DNA from 2 places in the Paenibacillus sp. FSL H7-0357 genome. Region 1 is predicted to be linked to the other one. Evidence: predicted binding sites of a transcription regulator. Region 1 holds the regulator's gene; the other holds the start of a gene.
What was found. Region 1 encodes CtsR, which represses protease genes until heat stress. Its sites were predicted from a motif close to ATGGTCAATAAAGGTCAAACA; they were not measured.
Positions count from the first base shown of each region.

Region 1 (6,924 bases):
AAGGACAACAGTTTGAAATTACTGTACCACCGTAATCCGCTATGAGCGATGGGGTGACGCAGGAGGGTAGTGACGCGGACTGATGGATGTCCGTCTAAGCAGTGAGGCTGGTGTGTAGGCAAATCCGCACACCGTTAAGGCTGGGCTGTGATGGGGAGCGAAAATTATAGTAGCGAAGGTCATGATCTCACACTGCCAAGAAAAGCCTCTAGCCAGGAGAAGGTGCCCGTACCGCAAACCGACACAGGTAGGCGAGAAGAGAATTCTAAGGCGCGCGGAAGAACTCTCGTTAAGGAACTCGGCAAAATGACCCCGTAACTTCGGGAGAAGGGGTGCCTCGGTAGGGTGAATAGCCCGAGGGGGCCGCAGTGAAAAGGCCCAAGCGACTGTTTAGCAAAAACACAGGTCTGTGCGAAGCCGCAAGGCGAAGTATACGGGCTGACGCCTGCCCGGTGCTGGAAGGTTAAGGGGAGCGGTTAGGAGTAATCCGAAGCTGTGAACCGAAGCCCCAGTAAACGGCGGCCGTAACTATAACGGTCCTAAGGTAGCGAAATTCCTTGTCAGGTAAATTCTGACCCGCACGAATGGCGTAACGACTTGGGCGCTGTCTCAACGAGAGATCCGGTGAAATTTTAATACCTGTGAAGATGCAGGTTACCCGCGACAAGACGGAAAGACCCCATGGAGCTTTACTGCAGCTTGATATTGAATTTGGGTACGATCTGTACAGGATAGGTGGGAGCCGTAGAGGCAGGAGCGCAAGCTTCTGCGGAGGCGCCGTTGGGATACCACCCTGATCGTATCTAGGTTCTAACCTAGTGCCCTAATCGGGTACGGGGACCGTGTCAGGCGGGCAGTTTGACTGGGGCGGTCGCCTCCTAAAGAGTAACGGAGGCGTTCAAAGGTTCCCTCAGAATGGTTGGAAATCATTCGAAGAGTGCAAAGGCATAAGGGAGCTTGACTGCGAGACCAACAAGTCGAGCAGGGACGAAAGTCGGACTTAGTGATCCGGTGGTACCGCATGGAAGGGCCATCGCTCAACGGATAAAAGCTACCCTGGGGATAACAGGCTTATCTCCCCCAAGAGTCCACATCGACGGGGAGGTTTGGCACCTCGATGTCGGCTCATCGCATCCTGGGGCTGAAGTAGGTCCCAAGGGTTGGGCTGTTCGCCCATTAAAGCGGTACGCGAGCTGGGTTCAGAACGTCGTGAGACAGTTCGGTCCCTATCTGTCGTGGGCGCAGGAAATTTGAGAGGAGCTGTCCTTAGTACGAGAGGACCGGGATGGACGTACCGCTGGTGCATCAGTTGTTCCGCCAGGAGCATGGCTGAGTAGCTACGTACGGACGGGATAAGCGCTGAAAGCATCTAAGCGTGAAGCCCCCCTCAAGATGAGATTTCCCAATTAGTAAGACCCCTTGAAGACGACGAGGTAGATAGGTTGGAGGTGGAAGTGCAGCAATGCATGGAGCTGACCAATACTAATCGGTCGAGGGCTTATCCAACTAGTTAAGACGCAGATTCGTTTCGGATTCAGTTTTCAGGCGATCAAGCCTGCAACACCTAAGCTGCATGTCCTTTCAGAGGATTGATCTTTTCTCGCAGCGATTTCGAGAGGCGGAAGCTTCGAAAAATCATGTTTGGTGGCGATAGCGGAGGGGTTCCACGCGTACCCATCCCGAACACGACCGTTAAGCCCTCCAGCGCCGATGGTACTTGGACCGAAGGGTCCTGGGAGAGTAGGACGCCGCCAAGCACACAAAGCCATTGTTGATTCATTGACAGTGGCTTTTTTGTGTTTGTGCAGGGCTGTGGAAATGTTGTGGATAATTTTCAGCAAGCGCAGAAAACTTACACACATGTGGATACAATATTTGATAGGGAACTATCCTTAAATGATGTGGATGAAAGACATATTCTTGGGGATTCGTCAAGAGAAAATCCAAGTAATACACGGGTTTTGTGGATAATATGTGGAATTTGTGGATAGAGACTTTAGAATCGTGGATAACTATTTTTTGCCGGAAAGATTTTCTTTCCGGTTCTTTGTGCTGCTGTGCATAAGTTGTGGATAACCATTGGATTCTTTATAATCTTTCTTGGCGGATTCGCGTACCGTTTCTGGGCTTGATATACTCTTAATAAGCACTATTCTATTTGATAATGAGGTGAAGGTATTGGAGATCAGGCAATTGCAGCTAGAGGATTTTGAGGCAAGCCTTGGCTTGTCCGAGTACGCTTTTCAATTCAAACTTAACGGTGACGACAGAGTAAAATCTAAACAGAAGTTCAAGCCGGAAAGAGTCTGGGGTATCTTTGAGGAAGGGGAGCTAAGTGCGAAGCTGACGCTGCTGCCTCTTCAGGTGTATGTGCAAGGCAAAGCCGTCTCCATGGGTGGGATTGCCGGAGTGGCGACATGGCCGGAGAACCGCAGACAGGGACTTGTGGCCAAGCTTTTGTCCCATACGCTACAAACAATGAATGAATCAGGTCATACGTTATCCTTCCTGCATCCCTTCTTGATTCCTTTTTACCGCAGGTTCGGATGGGAGATCTACTGTGAATATAAGAAGTACACGATACCGGTGGGCAAGTTTCCGCGGAAGGCCGAAATGGAGGGGCGTGTAGAGCGCGATAAAGCAAATATTGAAGTAATGGAGCAGTTATACGGGCGCTTTGCTTCCGGGTATAACGGTACGCTGCTGCGTGATCGTGAATGGTGGGAGAACAGCGTAGTGGATGAGGATACACGTCATTGTGTGTTTTATTCTGCAGCGGGTGAACCGGGAGGTTATGTTCTCTATAAAATAGAGAACAAAGAACTGGTTATTGATGAATTCATTTTTATGGACGAAGAAGCCCGCCGGGGATTGTGGACTTTTCTCGCCAACCATGATTCGATGGTCACCGCTGCGAAATTAAAGCTGGTGCCAGCAGATGATATGCTGCCGTTTTTGCTTCCGGATCCCCGTATTCCGCAGGAGAATTATCCTTATTTTATGGCGCGTATTGTTAATGCCAAAGCCTTTGTGGAAGGACTCACCTTTAAGGAACAGAATGAGCTGCAAAAGCGCACGTTGTATATTGAGGATGAGCATGCCCCATGGAACGACGGGCTGTGGGAGTGGAAGGTCAATCGGCAAGGTGAGGCATCTTTAATACAAGTAAAGGGTACCGGAGAGCAGGCGGATTTGCGCTGCGGCATTGGAACATTGACGGTGCTGCTGCTTGGATACAAACGTCCGGAAGAATTGCACCGCTGTGGGCAGTTAACCGGCAGTCTAGAAGCCGTGGAGTGGCTGAAAGGGATTATGCCGCAGGCACGGACCGCATTGTTTGATTTTTTCTGATCATAAGCAGCTCTTCCGCTTTGAATGAAGCAGGGAGAGCTTTATATTTTTCATATTAAAATGCATGTTGATCCAAGGGTTATTCCGAATACAATGGCGGCAATAAGTAAAAAATAAGACTAACCACTTGGAATTCAGTGAGAATATGTTATAATATGAAAAAAGTCAAAGAAAGTCAAAGTCAACGCATCCCGAAAGCAGTCTCTCCTAAGTTGTAAAGTCTGAAAGGCAGGACATTGTGTCCGATTCGCCTTCAGGTGCTTGGGTTAAGTTCTTAAGAGATCACCGCCGGACGGATGTACAGCAAGAATTACCCTAACGCTTTGAACACTGGAGGATGAGTGATGCGTAATATCTCCGATATTATCGAACAATATCTGAAGAATATTTTGCATGAAAGTCCCGAAGGTACGGTGGAAATTCAGCGTAATGATCTGGCGGACCAGTTCTCCTGTGTACCGTCACAGATCAATTATGTCATCAGTACGCGCTTTACTTTGGAGAAGGGCTATGTGGTCGAGAGCAAACGTGGAGGCGGAGGTTACATCCGGATTCAGCGCTTTGAGCTTCCTCAGAATGTGGCGCTTTACGCACATCTCAAATCCACGATAGGCAATGATATTGACCAGAATTCCGCCGAAGGGCTGATCTACCAGCTTGAGGAGGCCCTGTTCTTAACCAAGCGTGAAGCGTGTCTCATGCGCGCCGCTGTTTCCCGGGATTGTCTGACGATTAATCTGCCCTACCGGGATGAGATTCGTGCCAAGATTATGAAAGCCATGCTGATTTCTTTGCTTGGTAAATAATACGAATGGTAAGGGGGACACCGCTTATGCTTTGCCAGGAATGCGGCGTCAAACCGGCTACCCTTCATTTCACCAAAATTGTGAGTGGAGAGAAGACGGAATTTCATATTTGTGAAAGCTGTGCGCGGGAGAAGGGGGAATTAATTCCCGGAACCGCGGGCGGGTTCTCCATTCACAGCCTGCTCTCCGGTTTACTGGATCTGGAAGGTTCCGGCAAGGAGAAATCCGTGGCAACCCAAAATGCACAGGGACTGAAATGCGAGAATTGCGGCATGACGTATTCCCAGTTCAGCAAACTTGGACGGTTCGGCTGCAGCTCCTGCTATAAATATTTTGACAGCACGCTGGATCCGCTGTTCCGAAGAGTGCACGGCAGTACCGCTCATGTAGGCAAGCTGCCGAAACGTGCAGGGGCACAAATTATGTGCAAACGGCAAATTGATGAACTGAAGTTGGAATTGCAGCAAAGCATTATGCAAGAGGAGTTCGAAACTGCAGCCGAGCTGCGGGATCAGATCCGCCGACTTGAAAAAGAAATGGCACAAGAGTAAAGTCTTTCATATATAGGGGGGATGCGGCATGTCAAGTCTCCGGTTTACCGAACAAGCGCTTAGTGACTGGATGCGCTGCGGTGGCAGCCATTCCGAGATTGTAATCAGCAGCCGTATGCGTATCGCCCGCAATCTGGAGCACCTGCCTTTTCCTTTGCTGGCATCTGCCGAGCAGGCGGAAGAGGCGCTGGAGCAGCTGGCACCCGTGTTTCAGGGAGAAGCTGCAGCGGACTTTGGTACCTTTCAACTGCTGAAGCTGGATGAGCTGGATGAGCTGGATAAAAAAGTGCTGGTGGAGAAACATCTGATCAGTCCAAATCTAGCCAATGATTCACGGGGTGGAGCGGTCATTTTGAACGAGGATGAGTCGGTCAGCATTATGATCAATGAGGAAGACCACCTCCGGATTCAATGTCTGTTTCCCGGCCTGCAGGTTAAAGAGGCTTGGGTAAGGGCAACGGCCATCGACGATATTTTTGAGGCTTCTGTCAATTATGCCTTTGATGATAGAAGAGGGTACTTAACGAGTTGCCCCACCAATGTAGGAACCGGGCTAAGAGCCTCGGTAATGCTGCATTTACCGGCACTGGTTATGACCCATCAGATCAACCGGATTCTATCCGCTGTAAATCAGGTGGGACTGACCGTAAGAGGAATTTATGGTGAGGGCAGCGAAGCAGTTGGGAACATCTTTCAGATATCCAACCAGATTACGCTGGGACAGACCGAAAGTGAGATCATTGAGAATCTTCACAGTGTGGTCACCCAGATTATAGAGCATGAACGGAATGCCCGTGAACGCCTGCTGGTTGATTCCGCACTGCGGATTACCGACCGGATTAAACGCTCTTACGGCATTTTGTCCTATGCGGCAGTGATGGAGCTTAAAGAGTCGGCCCAGCGGTTATCCGATTTGCGGCTTGGAGTCGATTTGGGGATACTGGAAGGGCCTTCGATTTCAGTGCTGAATGAGCTGAATGTCAAGACACAGCCCGGATTTTTGCAAAAGCTGTTCGGCGATGAGCTCACGGCTACTGAACGTGATATGTACCGGGCAAAGCTGCTCCGGGAAACACTGGGATCACAACATTAATTATAGATATTTATTATTCGTGGAGGTGCAGGAGATATGATGTTTGGAAGATTTACGGAACGCGCACAAAAAGTGCTGGCGCTGGCGCAAGAAGAAGCTGTTCGTTTGGGACACAACAACATTGGGACAGAACATATTTTGCTCGGACTGATTCGTGAAGGAGACGGCATAGCCGCAAAAGCTCTAATCGGACTTGGTCTGGGTCTTGAGAAAATTCAGGATGAAGTGGAAACACTGATCGGCAGAGGACAGGAGCAGCCAACAAACATCGCGTATACTCCTCGTGCCAAAAAAGTTATTGAGCTGTCGATGGACGAAGCCCGCAAGCTGGGACACACTTACGTCGGCACTGAGCATATCCTGCTCGGGCTTATCCGTGAAGGCGAGGGTGTAGCTGCCCGTGTACTCAACAACCTGGGGATCAGCCTTAACAAGGCCCGCCAGCAAGTGCTGCAGCTGCTCGGCAGCAGCGAAGCTACTTCCAGCCACAGCGGTGCGCCTGCCAATGTCAGCACACCAACGCTGGATGGCCTGGCCCGTGACCTTACCGCCTATGCCAAGGATGGCAACCTGGATCCGGTTATCGGCCGCAGTAAGGAAATTGAACGTGTCATTCAGGTGCTGAGCCGCCGGACGAAGAACAATCCGGTGCTGATCGGTGAGCCTGGGGTTGGTAAAACAGCCATTGCCGAAGGTCTGGCCCAAAAGATCATCAATAATGAAATTCCGGAAACGCTGCGCGACAAACGCGTAATGACTCTGGATATGGGTTCTGTAGTAGCCGGAACCAAATACCGCGGTGAGTTTGAAGACCGCCTTAAGAAGATTATGGATGAGATTCGCCAGGCAGGAAACATCGTGCTCTTCATTGACGAGCTGCACACCTTGATCGGTGCAGGCGGTGCGGAAGGTGCTATTGACGCCTCCAACATCCTGAAGCCGGCTCTGGCCCGTGGAGAGCTGCAATGCATCGGTGCCACTACGCTGGATGAATACCGCAAATATATTGAGAAAGATGCAGCCTTGGAACGCCGCTTCCAGCCTATTACGGTGGATCAGCCTTCTCCTGAGGAAGCTGTTCAGATTCTTTACGGACTACGTGACCGTTATGAAGCCCATCACC
Region 1 covers NZ_CP009241.1:6,976,853-6,983,776, reverse strand. Annotated here, with positions in the region: rRNA gene H70357_RS30930 (23S ribosomal RNA) at 1-1,506, shown strand, start outside; rRNA gene rrf (5S ribosomal RNA) at 1,641-1,757, shown strand; gene H70357_RS30920 (GNAT family N-acetyltransferase) at 2,179-3,351, shown strand; gene H70357_RS30915 (CtsR family transcriptional regulator) at 3,696-4,157, shown strand; gene H70357_RS30910 (protein-arginine kinase activator protein McsA) at 4,184-4,708, shown strand; gene H70357_RS30905 (protein-arginine kinase McsB) at 4,737-5,801, shown strand; gene clpC (ATP-dependent protease ATP-binding subunit ClpC) at 5,838-6,924, shown strand, end outside.

Region 2 (6,924 bases), 890 kb from region 1:
GGCGTAATTCTTAAAGAAGGCTGGGTACCTAGTTCTACATACTGGTTGGTGAATGCCGATTCCAAAGTGGTGGGTGCAGTAAATATAAGGCATCGCCTGACTGGAAAACTGCTTCAGAGCGGGGGACATATTGGATATGGGATACTTCGCTCTGAGCGGCGCAAGGGATTGGCAACTGAGCTTCTGAGACAGGCCTTGCTGAAGGCGGGCGGGCTTGGGATTACCAAAGCGCTTGTCGTTTGCGATGACAGCAATATTGCTTCCGAACGGACGATCCGCAGAAACGGCGGGGTGGAGGATAGTTCATACATCGAAGAGGACGGCAACGTGATCCGGAGGTTCTGGATCGAGACGTGAAATGCAGGCGGAATGTAACCTCTGCAAATTTTTTCTTCAAAAGCCTTGGGGGATATGCAACTTTTGCCAAGCAGTTCCGTCTAGAGGGTACCAACAATTTTTGGAGAATGAAAGGGGATGGCAAGGATGAAGAAATGGGGCAAAACAGTCGGTACCGTATTGCTGGCGGGAAGTTTATTGGTAGGGGGTACGGCGTTAAGCGGAGTGCTTCAGGCTCCTGAAAAGGCTTACGCTGCTGAGGACGTGCAGAGAAATGTCGTTAGTGTTGTAGGTAAAGGCGAGCTTTCGATCAAGCCGGATATCGTGTATCTGTCAATCGGCGTCAGCACCTCTGCTGCAACAGCTGAAGAAGCACAGAAGTCGAATGGAGCCAAAATCACCAAGCTAACCAACCTGCTGAAAAAAACCTGGGGTATTGCGGATAAGGACATTCAGAGCACCCAATTTTATGTGCAGCCTAATTACGCCTACACTGAAAAAGACGGTCAACAGGTTAAGGGTTATAACGCCCAGCACACGCTTCAAGTCTCTTACCGCGATCTGACTAAGGTCGGGGGACTGCTGGATGCCGCTTCTACAGCGGGAGCGAACAACATTGGAAGTGCACGGTTTGCCATCGAGGATCCTTCTGCATTCGAAGCACAGGTTATTGAGAAAGCAATGGCCAATGCAGATGTGAAGGCAGCCGCGATTGCCAAAGTGGCCAAACGCAGTCTGGGCCAGGTCGTTACGGTTATCCAGAACGATGACGGTAATAACCCGGTTGTCTATATGGAGAGCGCCCAAATGACCAAAGCATCGGCCGATATGGCTGCAGGCACTTCGGTTGAAGCGGGAGAAGTTAAAGTATCCACCCAGCTTAGTGTAATGTATGAGCTGAAATAAGAAAGCGACGGGTGAGGCGTTGCTTCCGCTGTGATTGCGGAGGCAACGCCTCTTTTTGCTTTTGAAGTACAGAAGCAGGTGTGAAATCTCTCAATTTGTTTAAAGTAATGTAATAAGACTCGTAATATTTGCAGGGAAACTTTAAGAAACTGTAAGGAGCGTTGTAACAACCACGGTTGCTGTTTATTCTATAATGGGAAGAGTCAATCATCGTACCAGCGGAAGGGGAAAAAAGTATGAAGTATATGTCTAAAGAACAGGCCCGTAAATGGGGCGCAGGATTAATGGCAGCAGGATTGCTGCTGGGTGGAGCTCTTCTGCCTGCAGAGACGAGCCAGGCCGCAGCGGCCAAGACACAGGCTAAGGTCAATTCATCACTTGTTGTATTAAAAACAAACGGAACGATTTCACAGCATACCGGGATTGTAAGCGCAGGGAAAGTATGGGTGCCGGTTGCTTTTATGCGTGATACTCTGGGTATGCCATTGACGTATGATAAAACGGAGAAAACTTATACGATCGGGAACGGAATTACACGAACCAAGCTGATGGTCTCCGATTACGGCACCTCCATCTCGGTCAATAATTATTACCTGGGAGAGTTTGACGGCAAGATTATAAATAACCGTCTGTATGTTCCCTTTGATCTGCTCAGCGATTATTTGGGCTATAAGGGGGATTGGAATGCTGCCTCCGGACGGTTAAATGTGATAAAGAAAACACAAAATCCGATTACGGTAACGACTGAAACTTACAGCAAGGACTACAAGGACGCACCGATCAAGCTGGATTACCCGCAAATCAGCGGTTTGGACAATGCCAAAGCGCAGGCAGCGATTAATAATACCCTTAAGCAGACGTTCCTAAAGTATGCGGAAGGGGCTGAGAAAGAAATTGCCATTAGAGCCAAAGATGACCGCCCCTATGAATACGAAGGAGGATACGTGGTTACGTACAATCAGGACGGGGTGCTCAGCCTTGTGACCAGCCAGTATGGGTATACCGGCGGCGCTCATGGAATGACCTACCGCAATGCCTTTACCTTCTCGCTCAAGGACGGAAAGCAGCTATTGCTTGGAGATTTATTCGGTGCCAACCCCAACTATAAAAAAGAGCTTAATGCAAAGCTGGCGAAGCTGCTGAAAGCAAATGGCGGGTATCTTGGCGGCTTCACGGGCCTGAATACGGAGAAGGATTTCTATTTGAAAGACGGCAAGGCGGTCCTTTTCTTCCAGCTGTATGAATACACTGCATATGCTGCCGGATTCCCTGAGTTTACTTTCACGTTCAAGGAGCTGCTCCCCGGCGGAAGCAGTCCATTTGCCGCATTGAAGTAAATACAGTGACCTGACTGCGAATCCGCCAATGCCGGATACGGACATTTCTCCGTTACCGGATCACCTAACCGTTCATAAGCTAAAGGAGAAACCAGCTTAGGAGCGGGGAGGGAAAGTAACGATGAGTATTCAGTATACGGCGATTGGCGATTCGTTAACGACAGGATTTGGAGCTCTGCCGGGCAATGGGTTTGTTCCGGTCTACCGCCGGATGGCCGAGGCGCGGCTGCGGGTGCCGATCGAATTATCCAATTTGGGAGTCAACGGTTTGACCACAGATGGATTGGAGCAGAGGCTGAAGAGGGATTACAACTATCGGCTTGCCATCAGTGAGGCCGAATTGATTACGATGTCCATTGGCGGCAACGATTTGATCAAGGCGGCCAAAGCGGCGGGCGGGCGGCCGGGCGATCTGGCTCCGGTACTGCAAAAAGCGCTCCGGGAATGCAAACGTAATTTGCATGACATTATGGGCACGCTTTCGCAGTTGAAGGCGGGTATGCGGAGACCCTATATTATCAGAATAGTAGGACTGTATAACCCCTATCCCCAGTTGACGGAAGCGACGGATTGGGTGCGGCAGTTTAACCACTATGCTGCGGGATATAGCAGCCCGGTATGCAGGTTCGCCTCTATATATAATGAATTTGCCGGCAACGAGCGGGGGCTGCTGTCAATAGATCATTTGCATCCTAACGGAAGAGGTTACCGTGTTATCGCCGGGAAGCTGGACACGTTGGGGTATGGGCGTCTGGGGTAATTCTTCATCAATAGAATAATGTACCTGAACTATAAAACAGCAAAAGAGGCTGGCGGGGATCACTTAGTGGTCCCAACCAGCCTCTTTGTTGTTGCTTGTATTAAACGCCGGCAGGCAGCGTCTTCTCGATAACTTTATCGACAATACCATATTCAGCTGCATCAGCTGCACTCATGAAATAGTCGCGGTCGGTATCCTTTTCGATCCGTTCCAGCGGCTGTCCTGTGCGCTCGGACAGAATGCGGTTCAGCTTGTCGCGCAGCTTGAGGATGCGGCGGGCGCGGATTTCGATGTCCGTTGCCTGACCTTGAGCACCGCCCAGAGGCTGGTGAATCATAATTTCGCTGTTAGGAAGTGCAAAACGTTTGCCTTTGGCACCGGCGTTCAGCAGGAAAGCTCCCATCGATGCGGCCATACCTACGCAAATCGTCGATACATCCGGTTTGATGTACTGCATTGTATCAAATATAGCCATACCCGCTGTAATGGAGCCACCAGGGCTGTTTACATACAGGTGAATATCCTTCTCCGGATCCTCGGCAGCCAGAAACAGCATTTGCGCGATGATGGAATTGGCTACCACGTCATTAACCTCCGTTCCAAGGAAAATGATGCGGTCCTTCAGCAGGCGGGAATAGATGTCATAAGCGCGCTCACCGCGGTTGCTCTGTTCTACTACCATAGGAATATAACTCACGTGGAAAACCTCCTTGAATTGGTTCTTCGAATGTGTTCATTTTTACTGTTACCGTATTAACCACATGATAAACAAATTCAAACAAAAAGTCAAAGAAAGTCAAACTTAGTTGTAAAAAAAAGAGCCATCACCTGGCTCTTTGGTTAATCATTAGTATGGGTGTTGCTAAATTATAGACAAATAAGAAAATAATGGCGCGCCCGCCAAGAATCGAACTTGGATCTCAGGCTTCGGAGGCCTACGTCATATCCATTGGACCACGGGCGCAACAGAAATTATTATAATACACTTATTATGCAAATGCAATGGATTCATCCTGTTGTTTGGAAAATATCTTTTCCCGGATGTCTGTGGCCTCATTTTCAGTGCGGCTGCAAGTATACAGTTTGGGCGTTTGTGCGGCCAGCACAAGACTTTCAGCCCCTTACATGGCTTGGCAGATGTATAAGATGAAAAGAGGTTGAGAATTATACTCTCGGAAGACTTGCACTCCGCGTAATATTTGGGTAGAATATGGGTGGGACTTAAAAAGTTAACCCGGGACATTTTGAGACCACGAACAAGGGAATAGAGAAAGACGAAGTTGCAGGAGTGAAAGCATGCGTAATTTATTAGAAATCCAAAAGCAGCTTCTGCCTGATCTCATGGAAACCCTTAAGAGACGGTACACGATTCTACATCAGATCATGCTGTCCGATATTATCGGACGCAGGACGCTCGCCGCTTCGCTTGATATGACTGAGCGGGTACTGCGCGCCGAGACGGATCTTCTGAAATCGCAAGGGCTCATTGAGATCGAGAGTGTCGGCATGCGCATCAGCGATGCCGGGCGCAGACTGCTTGACCTGCTGGAGCCGATCGCCAAGAGCTTGTTCGGCCTGGATGATCTGGAAGAGAAGATTCGCTCAACGTACGGTCTTAGTAAAGTCATAGTAGTGCCTGGCGATTGTGAGACATCGTTGTTTACCAAACGTGAGCTGGGCCGGGCAGGCGCCAAAGCGTTGCTGGGTGTGCTCCGTGCAGGCGATACGATTGCCGTCACCGGCGGCTCGACACTGGCCGAAATGGCCGATCAGCTGACACCGCCGTTATCCCATTCCTATAAGAACGCCTGGATTGTTCCGGCGCGCGGAGGACTTGGGGAAAGTATGGAGATTCAGGCCAATACCATTGCTTCGACGATGGCCAAACGGCTTGGAGCCAATTACCGGCTGCTGCATGTACCTGATCTGCTCAGCGGAGATGCTTATCAATCACTGGCGCTGGACTCCAATATTGGAGAAATCGTGCAAATCATCCGTAGATCGCGTATTATTGTTCATGGAATTGGCGATGCCATTGAAATGACCCACCGCCGTAAGCTTGATGAGACTACGGTCTCGGAAATACAGGAAGAAGGCGCGGTTGCCGAATCGTTCGGCTACTATTTCAATGAAGACGGCCAGGTTGTCCATACCATGCTGACGATGGGACTGCGACTGGAGGATATTATCCGGACGGAAGTTGTCATCGGAATCGCCGGAGGCAAACGCAAGGCGAAGGCCATTCATGCGATGCTGCGGTTTGGGCAAGAGGATATACTCGTCATAGACGAGGCAGCGGCTGTCGAAATCGGCAAAGAAATCGACGCACAAATACAGCAGGTCCTATAGCATCCAGTTTCTGGAGAGCATTCGCAGTTATTTTGCATTATACTTAACATTGTTGTCTTGACAAGCTTAACAGCCTGTCTTGAATAAATAAAACGAAATCTAGGAGGAACTATTCAATGAGTGTAAAAGTTGGTATTAACGGTTTTGGACGTATTGGACGCCTTGCATTCCGCCGTATTCAAAATGTAGAAGGTATCGAAGTGGTAGCAATCAATGACTTGACTGATGCTAAGATGCTTGCTCATTTGCTTAAATATGATACAACTCAAGGTAAATTCCAGGGTGAAGTTGAAGTTCACGACGGATTCTTCAAAGTAAATGGCAAAGAAGTTAAGGTTCTGGCTAACCGTAACCCTGAAGAACTTCCTTGGGGCGACCTCGGTGTTGACATCGTGCTGGAATGCACAGGTTTCTTCACAACTAAAGAAGCAGCTGAGAAACACTTGAAAGGCGGAGCTAAGAAAGTTGTTATTTCCGCTCCAGCTACAGGCGACATGAAAACTGTCGTTTACAACGTTAACCATGACATTCTGGATGGTACTGAAACAGTTATCTCCGGCGCATCTTGCACAACTAACTGCCTGGCTCCAATGGCAAAAGTGCTGAACGACAAGTTCGGTATCGTTGAAGGCTTGATGACAACTATCCACGCTTACACTGGTGACCAGAACACTCTTGATGCTCCACACGCTAAAGGCGACTTCAGACGCGCCCGTGCTGCGGCTGAGAACATCATCCCTAACACTACCGGTGCTGCTAAAGCCATCGGCCTGGTTATTCCAGATCTGAAAGGCAAACTTGACGGAGCTGCTCAACGTGTGCCTGTAGCTACAGGTTCCCTGACTGAGCTGGTTACTGTTCTTAACAAGAGCGTTACTGTTGAAGAGCTGAACGCAGCAATGAAAGAAGCTTCCGATCCAGAAACTTACGGCTACACTGAAGATGAAATCGTATCTTCCGACATCAAAGGCATGACTTTCGGTTCCCTGTTCGATGCAACACAAACTAAAGTCCTGACTGTTGGCGACAAACAACTGGTTAAAACTGTTGCTTGGTACGACAATGAAATGTCCTACACTGCACAACTCGTTCGCACTTTGGAACACTTCGCTAAACTTGCTCAATAAGATCGTTTTTATATAAGCAGCATCTATAGAGCGGAAACAGAAGTTCCTTGTTTCCGCTCTTTCTAAATGGATTCGTGAGTGAACCAATATGGGTGTGGAGGAAACTAAT
Region 2 covers NZ_CP009241.1:172,859-179,782, forward strand. Annotated here, with positions in the region: gene H70357_RS00865 (GNAT family N-acetyltransferase) at 1-357, shown strand, start outside; gene H70357_RS00870 (SIMPL domain-containing protein) at 484-1,242, shown strand; gene H70357_RS00875 (PdaC/SigV domain-containing protein) at 1,479-2,579, shown strand; gene H70357_RS00880 (GDSL-type esterase/lipase family protein) at 2,701-3,339, shown strand; gene clpP (ATP-dependent Clp endopeptidase proteolytic subunit ClpP) at 3,440-4,036, opposite strand; tRNA gene H70357_RS00890 (tRNA-Arg) at 4,229-4,303, opposite strand; gene H70357_RS00895 (sugar-binding transcriptional regulator) at 4,636-5,688, shown strand; gene gap (type I glyceraldehyde-3-phosphate dehydrogenase) at 5,805-6,815, shown strand.
Region 2: the regulator CtsR is predicted to act here: its motif matches at 4,122-4,142, upstream of clpP (ATP-dependent Clp endopeptidase proteolytic subunit ClpP).